Regions from separate parts of the Paenibacillus sp. FSL F4-0087 genome, predicted to be linked through region 1. Evidence: a T-box and tRNA genes for the amino acid it is inferred to sense, from the RefSeq annotation. Region 1 holds a T-box; the other regions hold tRNA genes.

What was found. A T-box is a leader RNA that pairs with one kind of tRNA and senses whether it is charged. The one in region 1 lies ahead of tyrS (tyrosine--tRNA ligase), so its partner is inferred to be a tRNA-Tyr.
Region 2: it has a tRNA-Tyr gene. The T-box ahead of tyrS (tyrosine--tRNA ligase) is inferred to sense a tRNA for this amino acid. The anticodon was not compared.
Region 3: it has a tRNA-Tyr gene. The T-box ahead of tyrS (tyrosine--tRNA ligase) is inferred to sense a tRNA for this amino acid. The anticodon was not compared.

Annotation. Positions count from the first base shown of each region.
Region 1 covers NZ_JBBODJ010000001.1:5,378,063-5,385,239, reverse strand. Annotated here, with positions in the region: gene MHB84_RS24815 (carboxypeptidase M32) at 1-559, opposite strand, end outside; gene MHB84_RS24810 (beta-class carbonic anhydrase) at 784-1,347, shown strand; gene MHB84_RS24805 (PadR family transcriptional regulator) at 1,534-2,100, shown strand; gene MHB84_RS24800 (hypothetical protein) at 2,200-2,703, shown strand; gene MHB84_RS24795 (YxcD family protein) at 2,709-2,987, shown strand; gene tyrS (tyrosine--tRNA ligase) at 3,141-4,400, opposite strand; T-box leader at 4,521-4,742, opposite strand; gene MHB84_RS24785 (DMP19 family protein) at 4,843-5,268, opposite strand; gene MHB84_RS24780 (Imm63 family immunity protein) at 5,298-5,774, opposite strand; gene MHB84_RS24775 (protein adenylyltransferase SelO) at 5,823-7,177, opposite strand, start outside.
Region 2 covers NZ_JBBODJ010000001.1:2,483,491-2,490,667, reverse strand. Annotated here, with positions in the region: rRNA gene MHB84_RS11745 (23S ribosomal RNA) at 1-1,605, shown strand, start outside; rRNA gene rrf (5S ribosomal RNA) at 1,686-1,802, shown strand; tRNA gene MHB84_RS11735 (tRNA-Ile) at 1,841-1,914, shown strand; tRNA gene MHB84_RS11730 (tRNA-Ala) at 1,943-2,018, shown strand; tRNA gene MHB84_RS11725 (tRNA-Asn) at 2,020-2,095, shown strand; tRNA gene MHB84_RS11720 (tRNA-Glu) at 2,100-2,171, shown strand; tRNA gene MHB84_RS11715 (tRNA-Val) at 2,295-2,370, shown strand; tRNA gene MHB84_RS11710 (tRNA-Met) at 2,390-2,463, shown strand; tRNA gene MHB84_RS11705 (tRNA-Asp) at 2,491-2,568, shown strand; tRNA gene MHB84_RS11700 (tRNA-Phe) at 2,667-2,742, shown strand; tRNA gene MHB84_RS11695 (tRNA-Thr) at 2,761-2,836, shown strand; tRNA gene MHB84_RS11690 (tRNA-Tyr) at 2,846-2,931, shown strand; tRNA gene MHB84_RS11685 (tRNA-Lys) at 2,939-3,014, shown strand; tRNA gene MHB84_RS11680 (tRNA-Leu) at 3,021-3,101, shown strand; tRNA gene MHB84_RS11675 (tRNA-Gly) at 3,112-3,186, shown strand; tRNA gene MHB84_RS11670 (tRNA-Arg) at 3,194-3,270, shown strand; tRNA gene MHB84_RS11665 (tRNA-Leu) at 3,286-3,364, shown strand; tRNA gene MHB84_RS11660 (tRNA-Pro) at 3,372-3,445, shown strand; tRNA gene MHB84_RS11655 (tRNA-Gly) at 3,455-3,525, shown strand; gene iolD (3D-(3,5/4)-trihydroxycyclohexane-1,2-dione acylhydrolase (decyclizing)) at 3,842-5,707, shown strand; gene iolE (myo-inosose-2 dehydratase) at 5,820-6,722, shown strand; gene iolC (5-dehydro-2-deoxygluconokinase) at 6,834-7,177, shown strand, end outside.
Region 3 covers NZ_JBBODJ010000001.1:3,874,707-3,881,883, reverse strand. Annotated here, with positions in the region: gene MHB84_RS17905 (helix-turn-helix domain-containing protein) at 29-2,386, shown strand; gene MHB84_RS17900 (methyltransferase domain-containing protein) at 2,569-3,489, opposite strand; tRNA gene MHB84_RS17895 (tRNA-Leu) at 3,938-4,016, opposite strand; tRNA gene MHB84_RS17890 (tRNA-Cys) at 4,040-4,113, opposite strand; tRNA gene MHB84_RS17885 (tRNA-Gly) at 4,120-4,194, opposite strand; tRNA gene MHB84_RS17880 (tRNA-Gln) at 4,199-4,273, opposite strand; tRNA gene MHB84_RS17875 (tRNA-His) at 4,287-4,359, opposite strand; tRNA gene MHB84_RS17870 (tRNA-Trp) at 4,389-4,462, opposite strand; tRNA gene MHB84_RS17865 (tRNA-Tyr) at 4,469-4,554, opposite strand; tRNA gene MHB84_RS17860 (tRNA-Thr) at 4,560-4,635, opposite strand; tRNA gene MHB84_RS17855 (tRNA-Phe) at 4,654-4,729, opposite strand; tRNA gene MHB84_RS17850 (tRNA-Asp) at 4,826-4,903, opposite strand; tRNA gene MHB84_RS17845 (tRNA-Met) at 4,931-5,004, opposite strand; tRNA gene MHB84_RS17840 (tRNA-Val) at 5,023-5,098, opposite strand; tRNA gene MHB84_RS17835 (tRNA-Glu) at 5,169-5,240, opposite strand; tRNA gene MHB84_RS17830 (tRNA-Ser) at 5,247-5,338, opposite strand; tRNA gene MHB84_RS17825 (tRNA-Asn) at 5,342-5,417, opposite strand; rRNA gene MHB84_RS17820 (23S ribosomal RNA) at 5,486-7,177, opposite strand, start outside.

The DNA.
Region 1 (7,177 bases):
GAACCAAACGGGCTTTAAGACGGGCAAATACCGCATCCACCTTTTCTACAGTCAGTTCCGGCTCATACATGTCCAGAAGGGTATCATAACGAGTATCTTTCACACCCCAGTAGTCAATGAACTCTTGTTTGAGCTTCACAATATCGGTGAGGTAGGGCGAAAAACCTGCAAAATCACTGTTATGCTTAGCATCTTCCCAAGCCGTCTCTGATTTGGCGGTAAGTACGGTATACGCTTGTACTTTTTCTGGTGGTACGGACTGACTGCGATTATATTCTTTCTGGCAATCTTCCACCTGACGACGGTCGATATCTTCCAGCTGTTCCAGTACGGCTGGATTTGTTAATGTATCCAGGTAGGATTTCATCTCGGCTGAGGTTTGCAGTTTGAATGCTTCGGTTGACAGCATTCCCAGTGTTTCCGAACGTGTCGGGACACCTTTTTTGGGCGCACCTGTGCGCAGATCCCAGTGAAGCAAACCAATGGCTTCATGATAACTCTTGATTTTGCGAGCGAGATTACGGAAGGATTCCAGCTGTTGCTGCGTGTGTTGTTCCATTGTTAACGTTCACCTCTTCAAAAAAATGTTGGTTTCCCTATTGATGATACTTTTTGCAATGCGTATAATCAACTTTTAACAGATGCAAATTGCATTATTCCTCCAATCCGAGGAATAATGCAATTTGCTGACCGTGGTATAATAAAAAACCAAAGGGCGTAGGACAAGCTGCATTTGATGCAAGTGGCCGTGCTCATCGTATTGGATAACAGGAGGCAATAGACATGAACAACATTCAAGAGATTCTGGCTTACAACAAATCATTTGTCGAGACTAAAGAATACGAAAAGTATACGGCAGGCAAGTTTCCAACCAAAAAGATGGTCATCATCACTTGTATGGACACTCGTCTGGTGGAAATGCTGCCCAAGGCCATGAACCTGAAGAACGGCGATGTGAAAATCATCAAAAACGCTGGCGCAATCATTTCTCAACCTTTCGGGTCTGTTATGCGTAGTGTTCTCGTCGCCATCTATGAGCTTGGTGCCGACGAAGTACTGGTTGTTGGACACACGGAATGCGGTATGGCTTCCCTACACGCAGAGACCATGATTGGACATATGGTTGAACGGGGTGTATCTGAGGAAGTCATGAGCACACTGGAGAACTCCGGCATACGTTTACAAAAGTGGCTACGCGGGTTTGACAGCGTTGAAGAAGGGGTAAAACATACTGTGGAAGTGATCAAGAAACATCCATTGCTTCCACCTACTGTACCCGTTCACGGCATGGTCATCGACTCCTACACAGGTGAACTTGATCTTGTCGCAGATGGGTATGGGCAATAGACATCTCTCTAAATGGTTTTGGGTGCGGACCTCAGGGTCCGCACTCTTTTTTTGTCTAAATTGAGGCAGTTGTTCTGTCAGGTTGTCAAACCATACAGTTTCAGTGTACACTTTTATGAAAGCGGTCAAAGAAAGCAATTTACATTGTTTTTGCTGGCCCAGCCCTAATATTAAGGAGACATGTGCATGAACATACTTTCCTACGGATTGCTCGGGCTTCTTACCCGCGAGGAGTCATCAGGTTATGATCTAATGCTGAAGATCCAGCCCCATTGGCAGGCTAAACACAGTCAGATCTATCCGCTCCTCTCCAAAATGGAAAACGATGAGCTTTTAGCCTCCCGCTGGGTGCAACAGTCTGACAAACCGGACAAAAAAATGTATGCAGTCACGGAAAAAGGTATTGAAAAACTGCTGGGATGGATGATCACTCCCGTTACCGCTCCGGTTACGCGTGACGAGTTCAATCTGCGTATTTTATGTGTCGGCATTGCGGAAGATGGAAGCATGAGACGCATTCTGAATGAGCGCAAAAACTGGTTTTTGGAACGCATCCGTTATTTCGAGGATTTGAAATCCCGTATACCTCAGGATAATTTGCGAGTAGGCAGTCGGGAATTCGGAAGTTACATTCTGGTACAAAAAGGGTTAATGAACGCGCAAACAGGCATCGAATGGTGTAACTGGGTAACCCAACTACTCGATGGTCAAGCGGCAATTCAGGACCCTTGTCCAAGTATTTCAGAAAATTAAACAAAATTTGAAACGTTCCTGTAAGTTGACCGTATTACTTGAGTAAGGCCCATTTTTGGGCGAATCAAACAAATTAATCGGGGGGTTACGATCTTTACAATGAAGAAAAAATTCGGAATTAAACATCTCATGATGGTTTTCATGGCCTTTACATTGTTGTTTGCAACAGTCGGAGTCGCGAATCCGGATTCTGCTGATGCTAGACGTGGTGGCGGTTTCAAATCAGGAACAAAAAGCTATACCAATACACCTAAGAAATCCGATTCCAACAGTAATGTGAGCAAATCTAATACGAATAACAACTCCAATGGAGCAGCTACAACGAACCGTGGCGGATTCTTCGGCGGTGGCGGTGGATTTATGAAAGGTATGATGCTGGGCGGTCTTGCTGGTATGATGTTCGGCGGATTGTTCGGTGGCATGGGCGCTCTGGGTAACATTCTTGGATTGCTCGTAAACGTAGCTGCAATCATGCTGATCGTGATGCTCGCGATGGCCCTGTTCAGAGCCATTACAAATCGCCGTAAACCAGCAGCAGATGGTCGTTATGACCGCCGTAATGATCGTGATGATGATGACCGTAACAGAAACGGACGGTACTAATCTCTATGGTTCTAAGCATGGATGAAATTGTAAACGCGATCTGTATTCACATGGCTGAACGCAAGGGTGTTCGCCCAACCGATGTCAATGTGGAACTGAGCTGGGAAGAAGATACGGGATATTCCGCAGAAGTCTGGATTCAAGGCCGCAGTCAGTATCTGGTCGAATCCAACATGATTGAAGCGATCCTGCGCTACCTGCACAGTGAATACGACATTCGGGCTTACCGTGAGAATGTAAGACTGGATCTGGATGAAGAGATCACAGCGATTGTGAATCAATAAATGAATAACTAATAAGCCATTTGCGGATGGAATATAAAAAGGACCGTCTCCATGATGTCATTGACATGATTGGAGACGGTCCTTTTTTTGTGTTCCTTGGGAAGATGAAACCTTTGTATCTACCTTCCCAAGATTCATACTGTAATCCTATGGCTACTTCAATTTCACCAGACTGTAGTTTTTCTTGCCTTTGCGGATAATGATGAATTTACCGCCGATTGCGTGCTCTGCAGAGACCGTGAACTCAAGCTCCGTCACTTTCTCACCATTCATGGAGATAGCCCCTTTGGTGACATCCTCACGCGCCTGACGTTTAGATGGCTCCAGGCCAAGATCCACGAGCCAGTCTACAATATTTTTTGCTTCACCATCGGTTTCGAAGGTCGGCATTTCTTTAAAGCCCTGCTCGATTTCCTCGGCTGTGAGGGAACGAATGTCTCCGCTGAAGAGTGCTGCGGTAATGCGTTTCGCCTGCTCCAACATATCGTCGCCGTGAACAAATTTCGTCATTTCTTCAGCGAGTGCCTTTTGTGCTTCACGCTTGTGCGGCTCCGTTTCTACCTTTTCAGCCAAAGCTTCAATCTCCTCTTTGCTGAGGAACGTGAAGTATTTCAGGTATTTGATGACATCACGGTCATCCGTGTTCGCCCAGAACTGGTAGAATTCGAATGGAGTCGTTTTATTCGCATCCAGCCAGATGGACCCTCCTGCGGATTTACCGAATTTCGTTCCGTCAGATTTAAGCATAAGTGGGATTGTCAGACCGTAAGCTTTTGCTTCTGGCCCTTCTTTTTTACGGATCAGGTCCAGACCACTTGTAATATTGCCCCATTGATCGGAACCGCCGATTTGCAGCTGTACATCCTCATGTTGGAACAGGTGCAGATAATCGAGCGATTGGAGAATCTGGTACGAAAACTCGGTAAATGAAATTCCGTCTTCCAGTCTGCTCGCAACTACATCTTTAGCCAGCATTGTGTTGAGGTTAAAGTTTTTACCGTAGTCACGCAAAAATTCAATCACATTGATTTTGTGTGTCCAGTCGTAGTTGTTGACCATACGCACCTGATTGTCACCATCCGTTACGAAAAGCTTTTTCATTTGTGCAGTCAGAGCGTCCACATTGGCCTGTACCTCTTCCAACGTTTGCAGGGAGCGTTCCGATTGACGACCACTTGGATCACCAATGGTTCCTGTTGCCCCACCAATTAGAATCACTGGACGGTGCCCAGCAAGTTGGAAACGTTTCAGCATCATGAACGGGATCAAATGTCCGATATGCATGCTGTCTCCTGTAGGGTCAACCCCGCAGTACAATGAAACCGACGTGGTCTCGGTCAGCTCACGCAGACCCTCCGCATCTGTCTGTTGATTAATGGCGTCGCGCCATTCCAGTTCATCAATAATATTCAAAACAAACAACCCCTTCTCTATGCATTGGTATTAGGCCATGATCTACGTTAATTCACAAGGAGCTAAGCCGGGCGAGGCTTTTTTGGACACAAAAAAATCGCCGCCTTGTCTTCAATAGACATAAGGGACGATTATCATAACCGTGGTACCACCCAACTTGCACAGACAACAACTCACACGCTGTCCATACCGCTTTCAGCAAAATATCGTTTGCCATTCCGCTTGGCATTACCCAAGTACTCCAGAGTGTAATTCGCAGCCCTTGTATGTATCAGGTTCCATCAACCCCTGACTTTCTGTAACAGGGACAAAGCCGCTACTGCGCTCTATCAACGTAATTCATGTATTCAATTTATAGCCAGTATAGCCGAACGTTAATATCATTGCAAGGCCAAGTATTTAATCTTTATATAGAGCAACAGATGAGTGCCTACGCCAAAGTTTATAAAGACATCATGTTCAACTTCCCGTGATAATATGCATATGCCTTTTCTGCAATCTGATCTTCATTGTTCCAAAATTGCTGATCCAGCGCATCAAGATGTTGCTCCTCCTCTATTGTTAGAAACTTAGGAATATCCCACAGTTCAGCAAGTCTTTCATCCTCTCCCAAATGCTTAATGCAGCCATATGCTGACTTTATGATGTCCATTACTTGAGTCGCACCAATCGTATGTAATGCCCGCAACGCATAAAGGTACGCCTCTTCGCCCCAGTTGCAGAAAAACTGAACAAAACCACCGTTAAAGACGTCCACCTCTAGCAGCCATAAAGCAGCAATTTCCTGTTCATTCGTTGTTAACGCAGCCCAGCCCTGAGCGGATTCATTCTTTTTCCCCACAAAGGTTAACGCATATTCATACCACACATCATTAATATCCTATTCACTCATGTCAATCACCTCTCTTTTCTTGGTTCCAGCCTCTCCAGATCTTGCCGTTTACCCGACTGATGCCAATACAAGTAAGGATCTCCAAGCTGTTGGAAAGCCTTCTCAACACTTTGGGTCAATTCTTGCATCACTGCGTTTGTGTAATTCAAATGTGTCTGTTTATTATCCACACCATATCGTTTCAGCAATTCCACATGCGCTGCCGTAAAAATGATATCCTCCAGCAGCCAGTAGATCACTTCTTCCGTCTGTTCCATTCTTTTTTCCAACATGACCATGCCACGCTCGTATATACGAACTATATATGCATCATTTTCACTCTCTACATATGGAACACCTTCCCCTTTAAAGCTCTCAAACAAGCGGTTAACATCGTTCTCTATCTGCTGCCTGCGGAAGGATGTCCGCTCAAGCAACTGAAAAAGAGTTCTTGCAATCTCTGGTTTGCTTAGTATGTTGGACATAAAATCTCCTTTTGACATGATAATGAAAAGGCTGCCAATGGCAGCCTCTTCATAACAAGTTTTCAATCAGGTCCCACAGAAAGTCCGGTAGGAGGTATCGCACTGCGTAGGCAGTTCCGCGTACTCAGCCTGTTCGGTAGAATGTTCAAACGGGTTGGAAAGAACAGCTAGAAGTTTCTCCATAACACTAAGATCTCCGTGATTCTCTGCTCGGTCCAGTGCTTCTTCCACCCGATGATTACGAGGAATCACCGCCGGGTTGTTAGACTTCATCAATTGCTGCGATTCTTCTTTCCCTTCTTGCTGTCTGCCTAATCTTGCCTGGCGACGCTCATTCCATTCTGCAAACTCTGAAGTGTCGAACAAGGGAGCTCCGTTGAGCGTATCAAAGGTTAGTGCGAGAAACGTATTCGTGTAATCTGCACTATGCTTCTCCATCAATTCAAGAAGATCTCTGATTAACACTTCATCCTCAGCCTCTTCATTAAACAAGCCCAGTTTGCTCCGCATTCCCGAGAGCCAGTGGTGATGATACAATTCGGAGAATTGTGCAATGGCATCCTGAGCAATTTGTACAGCCTGTTCTTCGTCCTCATGCAGCAGTGGCAGAAGCGTTTCGGCAAACCGAGCCAGATTCCAGCCGCCAATATACGGTTGATTTCCATATGCATACCGACCTTGCGTATCAATGGAGCTAAATACCGTCGCTGGATTGTAGGCATCCATAAACGCACACGGCCCATAATCGATGGTTTCACCACTGATGGCCATATTATCTGTATTCATTACGCCATGAATAAAACCAACCTGTTGCCACTTAGCGATAAGTGAAGCCTGTCGACGAATGACTTCCTGAAGTAACTGGAGATAGCGATTATCGGCTTCGGCAATATCGGGAAAATGCCGTTTCAGTGTATAGTCAGCCAATGCTCTGAGCTCATCAATCGATCCCCATCTGGCTGCGTATTGGAAGGTTGCTACACGTAAATGACTTGAAGCCACCCGAGTCAGGATTGCACCAGGTCGCTCTGTTTCGCGTGTAATGTTTTCTCCAGTAGATACAACCGCCAGACTTCGCGTTGTTGGAATACCCAGTGCATACATCGCTTCACTAATAATATATTCACGCAGCATTGGCCCAACAGCAGCACGTCCATCGCCTCCGCGAGAATATGGGGTTCTTCCCGAACCCTTCAGCTGGATATCCATTCGCTCGCCTTGTGGCGTGATCTGTTCTCCCAGCAGCAAAGCCCGTCCATCACCAAGCATGTTAAAATTGCCGAACTGATGACCTGCATAGGCCTGAGCCAGAGGCTCGGCACCTTCCGGAATCAGGTTACCTGCAAACACCTCCGCTCCTTCATCACTGTTGAGAGCCTCAACATTCAGCCCCAGGCTGGCCGCAAGCAATGTATTGAAGA
Region 2 (7,177 bases), 2.9 Mb from region 1:
TCAGTGAGAATCTGATCCGCCGAAAGCCTAAGGGTTCCTGAGGAAGGCTCGTCCGCTCAGGGTAAGTCGGGACCTAAGGCGAGGCCGAAAGGCGTAGTCGAAGGACAACAGGTCGAAATTCCTGTACCACCGTAAGCCGTTATGAGCAATGGGGGGACGCAGCAGGGTAGTGACGCGGACTGATGGATGTCCGTCTAAGCAGTGAGGCTGATGTGTAGGCAAATCCGCACATCGTAAGGCTGGGCTGTGATGGGGAGCGAAAATTATAGTAGCGAAGGTCATGATCTCACACTGCCAAGAAAAGCCTCTAGCCAGGTGATGGTGCCCGTACCGCAAACCGACACAGGTAGGCGAGAAGAGAATTCTAAGGCGCGCGGAAGAACTCTCGTTAAGGAACTCGGCAAAATGACCCCGTAACTTCGGGAGAAGGGGTGCCCCGGTAGTGTGAATAGCACGAGGGGGCCGCAGTGAAAAGGCCCAAGCGACTGTTTAGCAAAAACACAGGTCTGTGCGAAGCCGTAAGGCGAAGTATACGGGCTGACGCCTGCCCGGTGCTGGAAGGTTAAGGGGAGCGGTTAGGAGCAATCCGAAGCTGTGAACCGAAGCCCCAGTAAACGGCGGCCGTAACTATAACGGTCCTAAGGTAGCGAAATTCCTTGTCAGGTAAATTCTGACCCGCACGAATGGCGTAACGACTTGGGCGCTGTCTCAACGAGAGATCCGGTGAAATTTTAATACCTGTGAAGATGCAGGTTACCCGCGACAAGACGGAAAGACCCCATGGAGCTTTACTGCAGCTTGATATTGAATTTGGGTACGATCTGTACAGGATAGGTGGGAGCCTTTGAAGCAGGAGCGCAAGCTTCTGTGGAGGCACCGTTGGGATACCACCCTGATCGTATCTAGGTTCTAACCTGGTACCGTAATCCGGTGCGGGGACAGTGTCAGGTGGGCAGTTTGACTGGGGCGGTCGCCTCCTAAAGAGTAACGGAGGCGCCCAAAGGTTCCCTCAGAATGGTTGGAAATCATTCGAAGAGTGCAAAGGCATAAGGGAGCTTGACTGCGAGACCTACAAGTCGAGCAGGGACGAAAGTCGGGCTTAGTGATCCGGTGGTACCGCATGGAAGGGCCATCGCTCAACGGATAAAAGCTACCCTGGGGATAACAGGCTTATCTCCCCCAAGAGTCCACATCGACGGGGAGGTTTGGCACCTCGATGTCGGCTCATCGCATCCTGGGGCTGAAGTAGGTCCCAAGGGTTGGGCTGTTCGCCCATTAAAGCGGTACGCGAGCTGGGTTCAGAACGTCGTGAGACAGTTCGGTCCCTATCTGTCGTGGGCGTAGGAAATTTGAGAGGAGCTGTCCTTAGTACGAGAGGACCGGGATGGACGTACCGCTGGTGTACCAGTTGTTCCGCCAGGAGCACCGCTGGGTAGCTATGTACGGAAGGGATAAGCGCTGAAAGCATCTAAGCGTGAAGCCCCCCTCAAGATGAGATTTCCCAGTATGTAAGACCCCTTGAAGACGACGAGGTAGATAGGCTGGGGGTGGAAGTGCAGCAATGCATGGAGCTGACCAGTACTAATCGGTCGAGGGCTTATCCAATATGCAAGTTGTAAATCGCACATTTCGTTTCGGATCTAGTTTTCAGAGAATGATCTCTGAAATGTAAGCTAAGCTATGCGTTTGGTGGCGATGGCGGAGGGGTTCCACACGTACCCATCCCGAACACGACCGTTAAGCCCTCTAGCGCCGATGGTACTTGGACCGCAGGGTCCTGGGAGAGTAGGACGCCGCCAAGCGAAACCCCATTGGGGTATTTTTTTTCGATTTTTCATACGGGCCCTTAGCTCAGTTGGTTAGAGCGCACCTCTGATAAGGGTGAGGCCGGTGGTTCGAGTCCACCAGGGCCCATAGTAATACCAGATAGACTAAAGTGTATGGGGCCATAGCTCAGCTGGGAGAGCGCCTGCCTTGCAAGCAGGAGGTCAGCGGTTCGATCCCGCTTGGCTCCACCATTCCCTGATAGCTCAGTTGGTAGAGCACTCGACTGTTAATCGAGTTGTCACAGGTTCGAGTCCTGTTCGGGGAGCCATTAAGGCCCGTTGGTCAAGGGGTTAAGACACCTCCCTTTCACGGAGGTAACAGGGGTTCGAATCCCCTACGGGTCATTGCTATGTTTATTAGCTTGAAAGAGGATGAAAATCCCAAAGGTTCGTCGCAGGATAAGCTTCGTTAGTAATGGCTTCGCAGTCTCGAACGAAATGAGAGTATCCCCTACGGGTCATATATATGGAGGCTTAGCTCAGCTGGGAGAGCATCTGCCTTACAAGCAGAGGGTCGGGGGTTCGATCCCCTCAGCCTCCACCATATAACTTTTAAATAACGACGCGGGGTGGAGCAGCCCGGTAGCTCGTCGGGCTCATAACCCGAAGGCCGCAGGTTCAAATCCTGCCCCCGCAATTATACTTTCTCTCAAGAAAGTGATCTGGAACCGTGGTGTAGTTGGCCTAACATGCCTGCCTGTCACGCAGGAGATCGCGGGTTCGAATCCCGTCGGTTCCGCCATTTTAATCTTTATATGAGGAATTTGTTCACACTTAATCTGCTATATGGCACCGAACGCCCTAGATAAAGTGTAACGTTCCAAGGTTAAACTTCATTAAGGCTCGGTAGCTCAGTCGGTAGAGCAGAGGACTGAAAATCCTCGTGTCGGCGGTTCGATTCCGTCCCGAGCCACCATTTATCACAACTTAATATGCCGGTGTAGCTCAACTGGTAGAGCAACTGACTTGTAATCAGTAGGTTGGGGGTTCAAGTCCTCTCGCCGGCACCATGTAATCCTGGAGGATTAGCGAAGCGGCCAAACGCATCAGACTGTAAATCTGCTCCCGTACGGGTTCGGTGGTTCGAATCCATCATCCTCCACCAGTTTTTCGAGTCATTAGCTCAGTTGGTAGAGCACCTGACTTTTAATCAGGGTGTCGAAGGTTCGAGCCCTTCATGACTCACCATTATATGCGCGTGTGGCGGAATTGGCAGACGCACTAGACTTAGGATCTAGCGTCTTTGACGTGGGGGTTCAAGTCCCTCCACGCGCATCCCTTATATGCGGAAGTGGCTCAGCGGTAGAGCATCGCCTTGCCAAGGCGAGGGTCGCGGGTTCGATTCCCGTCTTCCGCTCCAATATTTTGCGCCCTTAGCTCAGCTGGATAGAGCGTTTGACTACGAATCAAAAGGCCGGGAGTTCGAATCTCTCAGGGCGCGCCATTTATAACTTCATATGCCGGCGTGGCGGAATGGCAGACGCGCTCGACTCAAAATCGAGTGGGAAACCGTGGAGGTTCGAGTCCTCTCGCCGGTATAGATAACGGGATGTAGCTCAGCTTGGTAGAGCACCTGGTTTGGGACCAGGGGGTCGCATGTTCAAATCGTGTCATCCCGATTTTTACATGCGGGTGTAGTTCAATGGTAGAACTTTAGCCTTCCAAGCTAATAGCGTGGGTTCGATTCCCATCACCCGCTTTATAGAAATGCAAAAAAGAGATGGTTTCTGCCATCTCTTTTTTGCATTTTTTACGTTTCCATTAGATTTCGAACACATAGTTCAATGTTAGTAACTTATCGGATCATAGCTTATGAACAGTGGGAGAATACACAACACCCACAGTGATAAAGCTATGTTTATTTGCCATTTTGTAAAACGCTTACAAAAATATCTTGCCTAATCCTTCAGCCTGTAATACTATATCAATTAAGCGCTTAACCTATAGGGGTAAGGCGCTTAAACTTAACGTAGATTAAGCGCTTAACCCGTAAAGGGAAGGGAGATGATCATTCCATGACAACCATTAGGCTGACGATGGCTCAGGCACTGCTCCGATATCTGGATCAGCAATATATTTCCGTTGATGGGGTGGAAACCAAGTTTGTGAAAGGCGTTATCGGCATTTTCGGTCACGGCAACGTAACTGGTATTGGAGAGGCACTGGAACATAGTTCTGGAAGTTTGACGTATATGCAGGGTAAAAATGAACAAGGCATGGTACATACGGCAGCAGCCTATGCCAAGCAGAAGAACCGTAGACAGATTTATGCCTGCACAACATCCATCGGACCAGGAGCACTGAACATGATTACCGCAGCGGCAACGGCAACAGTCAATCGTATTCCCGTTTTACTGCTTCCGGGTGATAACTTTGCCACGCGTGAACCAGATCCCGTGCTGCAACAACTGGAGGTAAGCGGCGATTATACGATTTCAGCCACTGATCCGTTCAAAGCGGTCAGCAAATACTGGGATCGCATCGTGCGTCCCGAACAGTTGATGATTGCTGCCACACAGGCGATGCGCGTGCTGATGGACCCAGCGGAAACGGGCGCGGTAACGCTGGCACTGCCGCAGGATGTGCAGGCAGAGGCGTACGATTACCCTGAATCGTTCTTTGCCCGCAAGGTGCATTACCTGGACCGTCGTCCCCCGGTCCAGGCGGCAATTGAACGGGCAGCGCAGCAGATTGCCCGTGGCAGGAAGCCGCTGATCGTAGCAGGCGGCGGCGTGTTGTATGCCGAGGCATCCACACAGCTGGCTGAATTCGCCGAGGCATTTGGCATTCCGGTTGCCGAGACGCAGGCTGGCAAGAGTGCCTTGGCATGGGACCACCCACTTAATGTGGGAGCCATCGGTGTTACCGGCTCGCTGGCTGCCAACAGGCTTGCCAGAGAAGCGGATGTGGTAATCGGCGTCGGCACCCGTTTCTCGGATTTTACGACGGCGTCTCGGTCTGCTTTTCAGCATCCCGAAGCGGCTTTCATCAATATTAACCTGAACGGCATGGATGCCGCCAAATTGGGTGGGGAAGCGATTCTAGCTGATGCAAGGGAAGGCCTGCAAGCTCTGCAAACGGCTTTACAGGGACGGCAGTATCACAGTGGTTACGGAACATCTGAAATCGCCGACCTTCGGGATGAGTGGAACGCCGAGGTAGATCGACTCTACGGACTGCTACATGAGGCAGGACTCGCGCAGACGAGTGCGGTCGGTGTTATTAATCGGACCATTGATCCTTCTTCCGTCATTGTGTGTGCGGCGGGAAGTTTGCCTGGAGACTTGCACCGTCTGTGGCGCGCGTCTGCACCGAAAACATACCACATGGAGTACGGCTTCTCCTGTATGGGCTATGAGGTGAGCGGGGCATTCGGGGCAGCTCTTGCCGAACCGGATCGTGAAGTGTATGCCATGGTGGGTGACGGTAGTTACCTAATGCTGCATTCTGAACTGGTGACGAGCTTGCAGGAACAGAAGAAGATGACCATTTTACTATTCAACAACAACGGATTTCAGTGTATTCATAATTTGCAACGGGAGCATGGAAGTGACGGTTTCGGCAACGAGTTCCGCTATCGGGAATCGGAGAGCGGACGACTGACCGGGGATTACATGCCTATGGATTTTGCAGCCCATGCCCGCAGCCTTGGAGCCAAAGCCTATAAGGCAGAGACGACGGAACAATTGGAGCAGGCGATCAGAGATGCCCGGAATGAGACCGTGACTACACTGATCGAAATTCCAGTCGTGCCCGGAACCAATGCAGGCGGATATGAGTCCTGGTGGAATGTGGGCGTACCAGAAGTATCCAACGAGGAAAAGGTGGTAACGGCTCACCACGCGATGCAGGCAAACCGTGCCAGAGCTAGACTCATTTAATTGAGCATATCATCAATCCAAAGAGTAACTTTCAATCAGCATGATATATAGGAATGCGCGCGTTAAATCGAATGATGCAAAAATGTTGAACCACAAAAGGAGACGTGGAGCCATGAACAAGCTGCCATTTCAGCTCGGGATTCATCCGATCAACTGGGTCGGAGAGGATGTAAAGGAGCATGGTGATGCAACAACATGTGAACAGATTCTGGATGACATTCAGCGACTTGGCCTGACAGGTACGGAAATGGGACGCAAATATCCCACGGATCCAGACACATTGCGGGAGGAGCTGGGCAAGCGCAATATCCGCCTCGTCTCCCAGTGGAAATCGGTATTGTTCTCCGACCTGGCGTATCGTCAGTCTGAGCTGGACAGCTATCGCAGACACGCGGAGTTTCTGCAATCGATGGGCAGCACGGTGATTAGCACGGCGGAAGTAGGTGGCTCCCTGCATTTTGATCCAAGGCGGACACCGCATGAAAAAGAAGTACTGAGACTCCGTGAATCGGAATGGCACATCCTTGCTGAGGGGCTGAACGAAGCAGGTGCCATCGCCCGTGAGCACGGGTTGAAGCTGACGTACCATCACCATGGAGGTACCGTTGTTGAGCAACCGGATGAGATTGATAAATTGATGGAACTGACAGACCCATCTCTTGTTTATTTGCTCTATGACACAGGTCATGCTTACTACGGCGGAGCTGACCCGTTAGCTCTCCTACGCAAGCATTATGACAGGATTGCCTATATTCATCTAAAGGATATTCGTCCTCAAGTGCTGGAGGAAGCACGGGCGGAACAGTCTGATTTTGTGGGCTGTATTCGTAAAGGGGTATTTACGGTTCCCGGAGATGGATGTATTGATTTTGCACCGATTCTGCAGGAGTTGGTCACACGGGGGTATGATGGCTGGGCGATGCTTGAAGGGGAACAGGACCCTGCGATTCATAATCCGTATGAGTATGCGCGGCGATCGTTGCAATATATGGAGTCCTTATACCAGCACAGCTGATAAAGTCATGGCCATCAGGAGAGAGCCGTACCATGAGGTAAACCAGATTATAAGTGTGAGTTTGATAAATGTATCATTCAAAATCCCATCACAGAAAGGGGTTCAAATACAATGACTTACGTATCCTTTCCTGATTCCAGGAAGATGGATTTCACCGCGATTGGCCGTCTGTGCATCGACTTGAATGCCAATGAGATCAATCGCCCGATGGAAGAGACGATGACCTTTACGAAGTATGTGGGCGGATCTCCGGCTAATATCACGATTGGCATGTCCAGGCTCGGTATGGAAACGGCATTTATCGGCAAAATCGCGAATGACCAGATGGGCAGGTTCATCAACAATTATCTGGAGCGGAACGGGATCGATACGTCAAATGTGGTAACGGACGATACCGGAGCGGTGACAGGACTTGCTTTTACCGAGATCAAAAGTCCAACCGATTGCAGCATTCT
Region 3 (7,177 bases), 1.5 Mb from region 1:
TGTGCGATCATTCAGCTATCTACATAAAATGATAGTCTTCGGAATTTTGTTAAGTACCCTGCCCATTCTGTTGACGGGAATCGCTGCTTTTATCTATTCTTCAAAACAATCAGAGCTACATCGTGCTCAAGCCAATAAACAACTGTTAATCCAAATGCAAACCAACGTGGAGCACAAACTTGCAACCGTAAGCTATATGCTCGATCAGGCCGTTCGGTCACCGGACACGCTCCATTCGCTAACTTCATCATCATCGGTTCAGGGTACCGGGCCTTTGTTTGCTGAGAAGTTACAGACCGAATTCAAGAATATGAGGTCATGGGAGCCTCTAATGGATATTACGCTCGTAAATCAGACCCAGGATTGGCTTATCGATCATGCTGGCCTATACCTGAATACTGATTTCCCAATGGCTCTGCCGATGAAAGACTTATTATCAAGCACGCTCACATCCGGTTGGCAGCTTACACCCTCATCCGTGTTTAACAATAATGAGCGCCCGGTGAATTCAGGCTGTATCTATCATATTGCACTCGCCAGATCGATACCCGATGTAAATGTTTCTTCTGACGCTGCCCTGATTGCGGGAATTCCCGCATGCTCACTACAAAAACCACTGGAAGAGGATGCACCCGACAGCTCTACAGCCGGACTTATCATTTTGAATCGTGAACAACGCATCATGGTCCACCCCGATCCCGAATACATTGGTCAGCCATTAGCTTCAGCAGGAATATGGGACAACGATTCGAAGGCCAACTTTAGTGAATTGTTATCTAAGCGTGGTTTCGCTGCCTCTTCTGGTCAACGAGAGGTGCATATTGCAGATACACGTTACTCGCTGTCCTATGCGCATTCTTCTCTAAAAGGGTGGACATATATTCTCATTTCGCCTACGAATATTCTTACTCACGAGTATGTTCAGATTGGGCTGCACACCATGTATATCAGTGTTGCTATGCTACTGCTCTCACTGTTGCTCTCTTGGGTAGGTTCGAGACGAATGCATATGCCCATCCGCAAGCTTCTTGCACAACTCGGTGATAAACGCTTACCCGATCGCCTTGGAACCAAGTCTACACTTCATATAGACGAATTCGAACAAATCAGAGCTGGCGTCTCGCAGCTCTCTGCTTCTCAATCCCAGCTTGAAAGCAAACTAAATCAATATAAGTTGCAGATACGCACTCATTTTCTAATCAACCTGCTTCTGGGTAAAAATGCACCGTCCACTCTTCATGACACACTCAGAGAGAATGGTTATGGTTCACAGCTTCAAGAGTGGCAACAAATAGCCGTCATTGCAATCCAGACTGATCTTATGAATCACACCAAATATCATGCCAAGGATCGGGATCTGTTGTTGTTTGCCGTTCAGAACATACTGGAGGAGAGTATTTATGCAGAACAACAGTTACTTCCTGTGGTATATGAACAGGCTGTCGTTACAATCATCGGTACCTCTGAGCAAGACCGTGTTCGTTTTTCACAACATCTGTACACGTTAACCGAACAACTCCAACATCAGATCAGTGTGATCCTTAGTCTTCAAGTAAGCATTGGCTTCAGTCAGCCTCACAACTCCCTATTTCAGATACCACAAGCTTATACAGAGGCCTTTGAGGCACTTAAGCATCGAATGAAACTGGGAGCAGGCATCATCTTTCAGTTTGAGGCGATAGACAATCGTACTTCCCATTGGACACTGCCATATCCCGAATCACTGGAATATACGCTGATACAAGCTATCCAAAATGCCGATGAAGCCCTGGCCTCCTCTCATCTCCATCAGTTGCTTAAAGTGCTCTTTGGCATGGAATGCACACCGGAAGAATATCAGGTAGCACTTACCCGATTGTTAACACATATTTTGCAGATGATGCAGGAATCCGGTATACGACTGGGACAGATCTCCAAAGGCCATGGGTCTATTTTCAATGAACTTCATGCTCTGCAGTATGCAGCTGAGGTTGAGCAATGGTTTAACAAACATATCATCATACCGATCATTCTCATTTTGAAAGAAAGACAGTACGCCCAATATCAGCAAATATCCGAGAAAATGATTGCCATCATTCAGCAAGAATACGATAAGGATCTGACGTTGGAGGAATGCGCATCCAGACTTCATTACAATGCCAACTACCTAAGTAGTGTGTTCCGCAAAGAGACAGGATGTTCATTCAGTGAGTATCTGACAAAGTACCGCTTCAGTATAGCTAAAAAATGGCTCGACGAAAGCGAGCTGACGGTCAAGGATATCGCCGCACGGCTTCGTTATAACAACCCGCAGAACTTTATCCGTTCTTTTCGAAAATGGGAAGGGATCACGCCTGGACAGTATAGGGAACGTAAACATAAGCCTGATCTATCCATAAAGCAATAACGGCTCTTTGGAGGATGAAGTATGAGAGTTATATCAATTTCTATTTATAGAAGAAGAACGTTTGTTATTTAGTCGAAGAATAAGATGTCTTATATCTGACCATCAAAAAGGGAGCAGTTATACTGCTCCCTTTTCCTTTTTAAAACTTTATCTAAATTGTTCCTGCTGAAATGGGTCTACTGTTACTTGGTAAGTACCACTTTCATGTTCTGTTGCTCCAATTGAATCAGAATTTTACCGAACTTCCCTCCGCGTGAGAATGTAACCATACCATCCTTGTAAGTGTCTCTGATATATTGCTCAGCCAGGGCAAGTGAACCTTCATCCGTTGGCAGTTCGTGCGTGCTAAGCCACTCCTGAAGCTTATCAACGACTTCCTCAACAGGCATCTGCATATAACTTGTTTCTTTAGTGATTAAGGTGGTGTAAGAATAATCTTTCAGGTACAGCAGCTGTTGTATATATCCCATATCTCCGGCGTTGTATGATGGATAGACACCTAGTACCTCTTTAAGCTCATTTATTAGTGTGTGTTCTCTCGGTCCAGCCATCGTACTAATATAAACATACTTTCGGGCAGTGCTAATCGCCTGTTCAATCGTTTCCCAATTCGACATTGCCGGGCACATGGATGCAAATGTAAAATCATATTTCTTCTCCCAACCTTTGTCCTGAATCGATATGTCCTCGAACCGCTCTGAAACGATATCAATACTGGATGTAAGGGATGCAGGAATTGTCTCCTTCATTAATGAAACTAACAGTTCAGAGGGCTCTACAGCTGTAACGGTCGCTCCTTTGGTTGCAAAAGGAATCGTAAAGATGCCTGACGCTGCTCCAATGTCTAATATGGATAACCCGTCAAAACTCACACCCTGATTTTCTATCCAGCCTGTGATGCGATCGGATCGCTTCTTTCCATCGTCAGTAAACGACTGTTGGTGATATTCTCTAGCCCATCGTTCAAATGCTCCTGTTGCGTCAAACGCCGTACTCTTCATATTGTATTTTGAAGCTGTCGACTGATTCTTCCACGCTTCTTCCCACACAGAACGATCAAATAAAATTTCAGAATGTTTTAATACATGTTTTTCCTCAGACACGTTGCTTCACTCCGTTTCTTTTATAAAATATAAATTTACACGCAAAAGGATACTAGCTTGCTTGGATAAGCATCTTTTATATGAATTTAAAAGAGCTATAATATCCATAATTAAACGAAGTAATATTAGAGACTTTGTATATCCACAATATACTGATTAAAGTTATGAGTCAATACGTAAACAAAAATAATTCCATCTCCTTCTATAAGCCATAATCCGAGTGCCAGAGATCAGGGAATGAAATTGAGTAATTAGAGATACAAGATAGTCGCGTATTTACCCAAGCCCATCATGTTGGACTCCCCTGCAGTAATGGTGTTGTGATGACCTACAAAATTCCATTCAGGAGCCCCTCTTTGCTTAATTGCCGCACGTCACCTTTCATTCCGACAAATAAAAAAAGCTCATTAGATTTTGCATCTAATGAGCTTTTCCATACTTGCTTGAATACCGGCGAGAGGACTCGAACCTCCACGGTTTCCCACTCGATTTTGAGTCGAGCGCGTCTGCCATTCCGCCACGCCGGCATATGAAGTTTTTATGAAAATACTGGAGGCGCCACCCAGATTCGAACTGGGGATAAAGCTTTTGCAGAGCTGTGCCTTACCACTTGGCTATGGCGCCATATTTTGGAGCGGACGACGGGAATCGAACCCGCGACCCTCGCCTTGGCAAGGCGATGCTCTACCGCTGAGCCACGTCCGCATAATGGCTGGGGATATAGGATTTGAACCTATGCATGACGGAGTCAAAGTCCGTTGCCTTACCGCTTGGCTAATCCCCAAAAAAAACAAAGGGGCGATCGAGGGGAATTGAACCCCCGAATGCCGGATCCACAAACCGGTGCGTTAACCACTTCGCCACGATCGCCATAATACAATATGTTCTTAAAAGTTAATTGGCAGGGGCAGCAGGAATTGAACCCACACCAACGGTTTTGGAGACCGTTGTTCTACCTTTAAACTATGCCCCTAAAAACTGGTGGAGGATGATGGATTCGAACCACCGAACCCGTACGGGAGCAGATTTACAGTCTGATGCGTTTGGCCACTTCGCTAATCCTCCATAAGTGGTGCCGGCGAGAGGACTTGAACCCCCAACCTACTGATTACAAGTCAGTTGCTCTACCAGTTGAGCTACACCGGCGTATTAAGTTGTGATAAATGGTGGCTCGGGACGGAATCGAACCGCCGACACGAGGATTTTCAGTCCTCTGCTCTACCGACTGAGCTACCGAGCCATAATAAAGTTTAATCCTGAAACGTTACACTTTATCTAGGGCGTTCGGTGCCATATAGCAGATTTAGTGAACAGCTTCCTCATGTAAAGATTAAAATGGCGGAACCGACGGGATTCGAACCCGCGATCTCCTGCGTGACAGGCAGGCATGTTAGGCCAACTACACCACGGTTCCAGATCACTTTCTTGATAGAAAGTATAATTGCGGGGGCAGGATTTGAACCTGCGGCCTTCGGGTTATGAGCCCGACGAGCTACCGGGCTGCTCCACCCCGCGTCGTTATTAAAATTTATATGGTGGAGGCTGAGGGGATCGAACCCCCGACCCTCTGCTTGTAAGGCAGATGCTCTCCCAGCTGAGCTAAGCCTCCGAACAACACATTTATGATCTTATCATAAAACTGCTGTGTAAATCAACTTCTTTTTTTTCGAAGTTAGATATGACCCGTAGGGGATTCGAACCCCTGTTACCTCCGTGAAAGGGAGGTGTCTTAACCCCTTGACCAACGGGCCTTGCTATGGCGGAGAGAGAGGGATTCGAACCCTCGAGACGCTTGTGGCGCCTACACGATTTCCAATCGTGCTCCTTCGGCCAACTCGGACACCTCTCCATATGGCTCCCCGAACAGGGCTCGAACCTGTGACAACTCGATTAACAGTCGAGTGCTCTACCAACTGAGCTATCAGGGAATAATGCTTCAGAGATCATTCTCTGAAAACTAGATCCGAAACGAAATGTGCGACTTACAACTTGCATATTGGATAAGCCCTCGACCGATTAGTACTGGTCAGCTCCATGCATTGCTGCACTTCCACCCCCAGCCTATCTACCTCGTCGTCTTCAAGGGGTCTTACATACTGGGAAATCTCATCTTGAGGGGGGCTTCACGCTTAGATGCTTTCAGCGCTTATCCCTTCCGTACATAGCTACCCAGCGGTGCTCCTGGCGGAACAACTGGTACACCAGCGGTACGTCCATCCCGGTCCTCTCGTACTAAGGACAGCTCCTCTCAAATTTCCTACGCCCACGACAGATAGGGACCGAACTGTCTCACGACGTTCTGAACCCAGCTCGCGTACCGCTTTAATGGGCGAACAGCCCAACCCTTGGGACCTACTTCAGCCCCAGGATGCGATGAGCCGACATCGAGGTGCCAAACCTCCCCGTCGATGTGGACTCTTGGGGGAGATAAGCCTGTTATCCCCAGGGTAGCTTTTATCCGTTGAGCGATGGCCCTTCCATGCGGTACCACCGGATCACTAAGCCCGACTTTCGTCCCTGCTCGACTTGTAGGTCTCGCAGTCAAGCTCCCTTATGCCTTTGCACTCTTCGAATGATTTCCAACCATTCTGAGGGAACCTTTGGGCGCCTCCGTTACTCTTTAGGAGGCGACCGCCCCAGTCAAACTGCCCACCTGACACTGTCCCCGCACCGGATTACGGTACCAGGTTAGAACCTAGATACGATCAGGGTGGTATCCCAACGGTGCCTCCACATAAGCTGGCGCTCATGCTTCAAAGGCTCCCACCTATCCTGTACAGATCGTACCCAAATTCAATATCAAGCTGCAGTAAAGCTCCATGGGGTCTTTCCGTCTTGTCGCGGGTAACCTGCATCTTCACAGGTATTAAAATTTCACCGGATCTCTCGTTGAGACAGCGCCCAAGTCGTTACGCCATTCGTGCGGGTCAGAATTTACCTGACAAGGAATTTCGCTACCTTAGGACCGTTATAGTTACGGCCGCCGTTTACTGGGGCTTCGGTTCACAGCTTCGGATTGCTCCTAACCGCTCCCCTTAACCTTCCAGCACCGGGCAGGCGTCAGCCCGTATACTTCGCCTTACGGCTTCGCACAGACCTGTGTTTTTGCTAAACAGTCGCTTGGGCCTTTTCACTGCGGCCCCCTCGTGCTATTCACACTACCGGGGCACCCCTTCTCCCGAAGTTACGGGGTCATTTTGCCGAGTTCCTTAACGAGAGTTCTTCCGCGCGCCTTAGAATTCTCTTCTCGCCTACCTGTGTCGGTTTGCGGTACGGGCACCATCACCTGGCTAGAGGCTTTTCTTGGCAGTGTGAGATCATGACCTTCGCTACTATAATTTTCGCTCCCCATTACAGCCCAGCCTTACGATGTGCGGATTTGCCTACACATCAGCCTCACTGCTTAGACGGACATCCATCAGTCCGCGTCACTACCCTGCTGCGTCCCCCCATTGCTCATAACGGCTTACGGTGGTACAGGAATTTCGACCTGTTGTCCTTCGACTACGCCTTTCGGCCTCGCCTTAGGTCCCGACTTACCCTGAGCGGACGAGCCTTCCTCAGGAACCCTTAGGCTTTCGGCGGATCAGATTCTCACTGATCTTTTCGTTACTCATACCGGCATTCTCACTTGTATAATGTCCAGCGCTCCTTACGGTACACCTTCAACCCTTATACAACGCTCCCC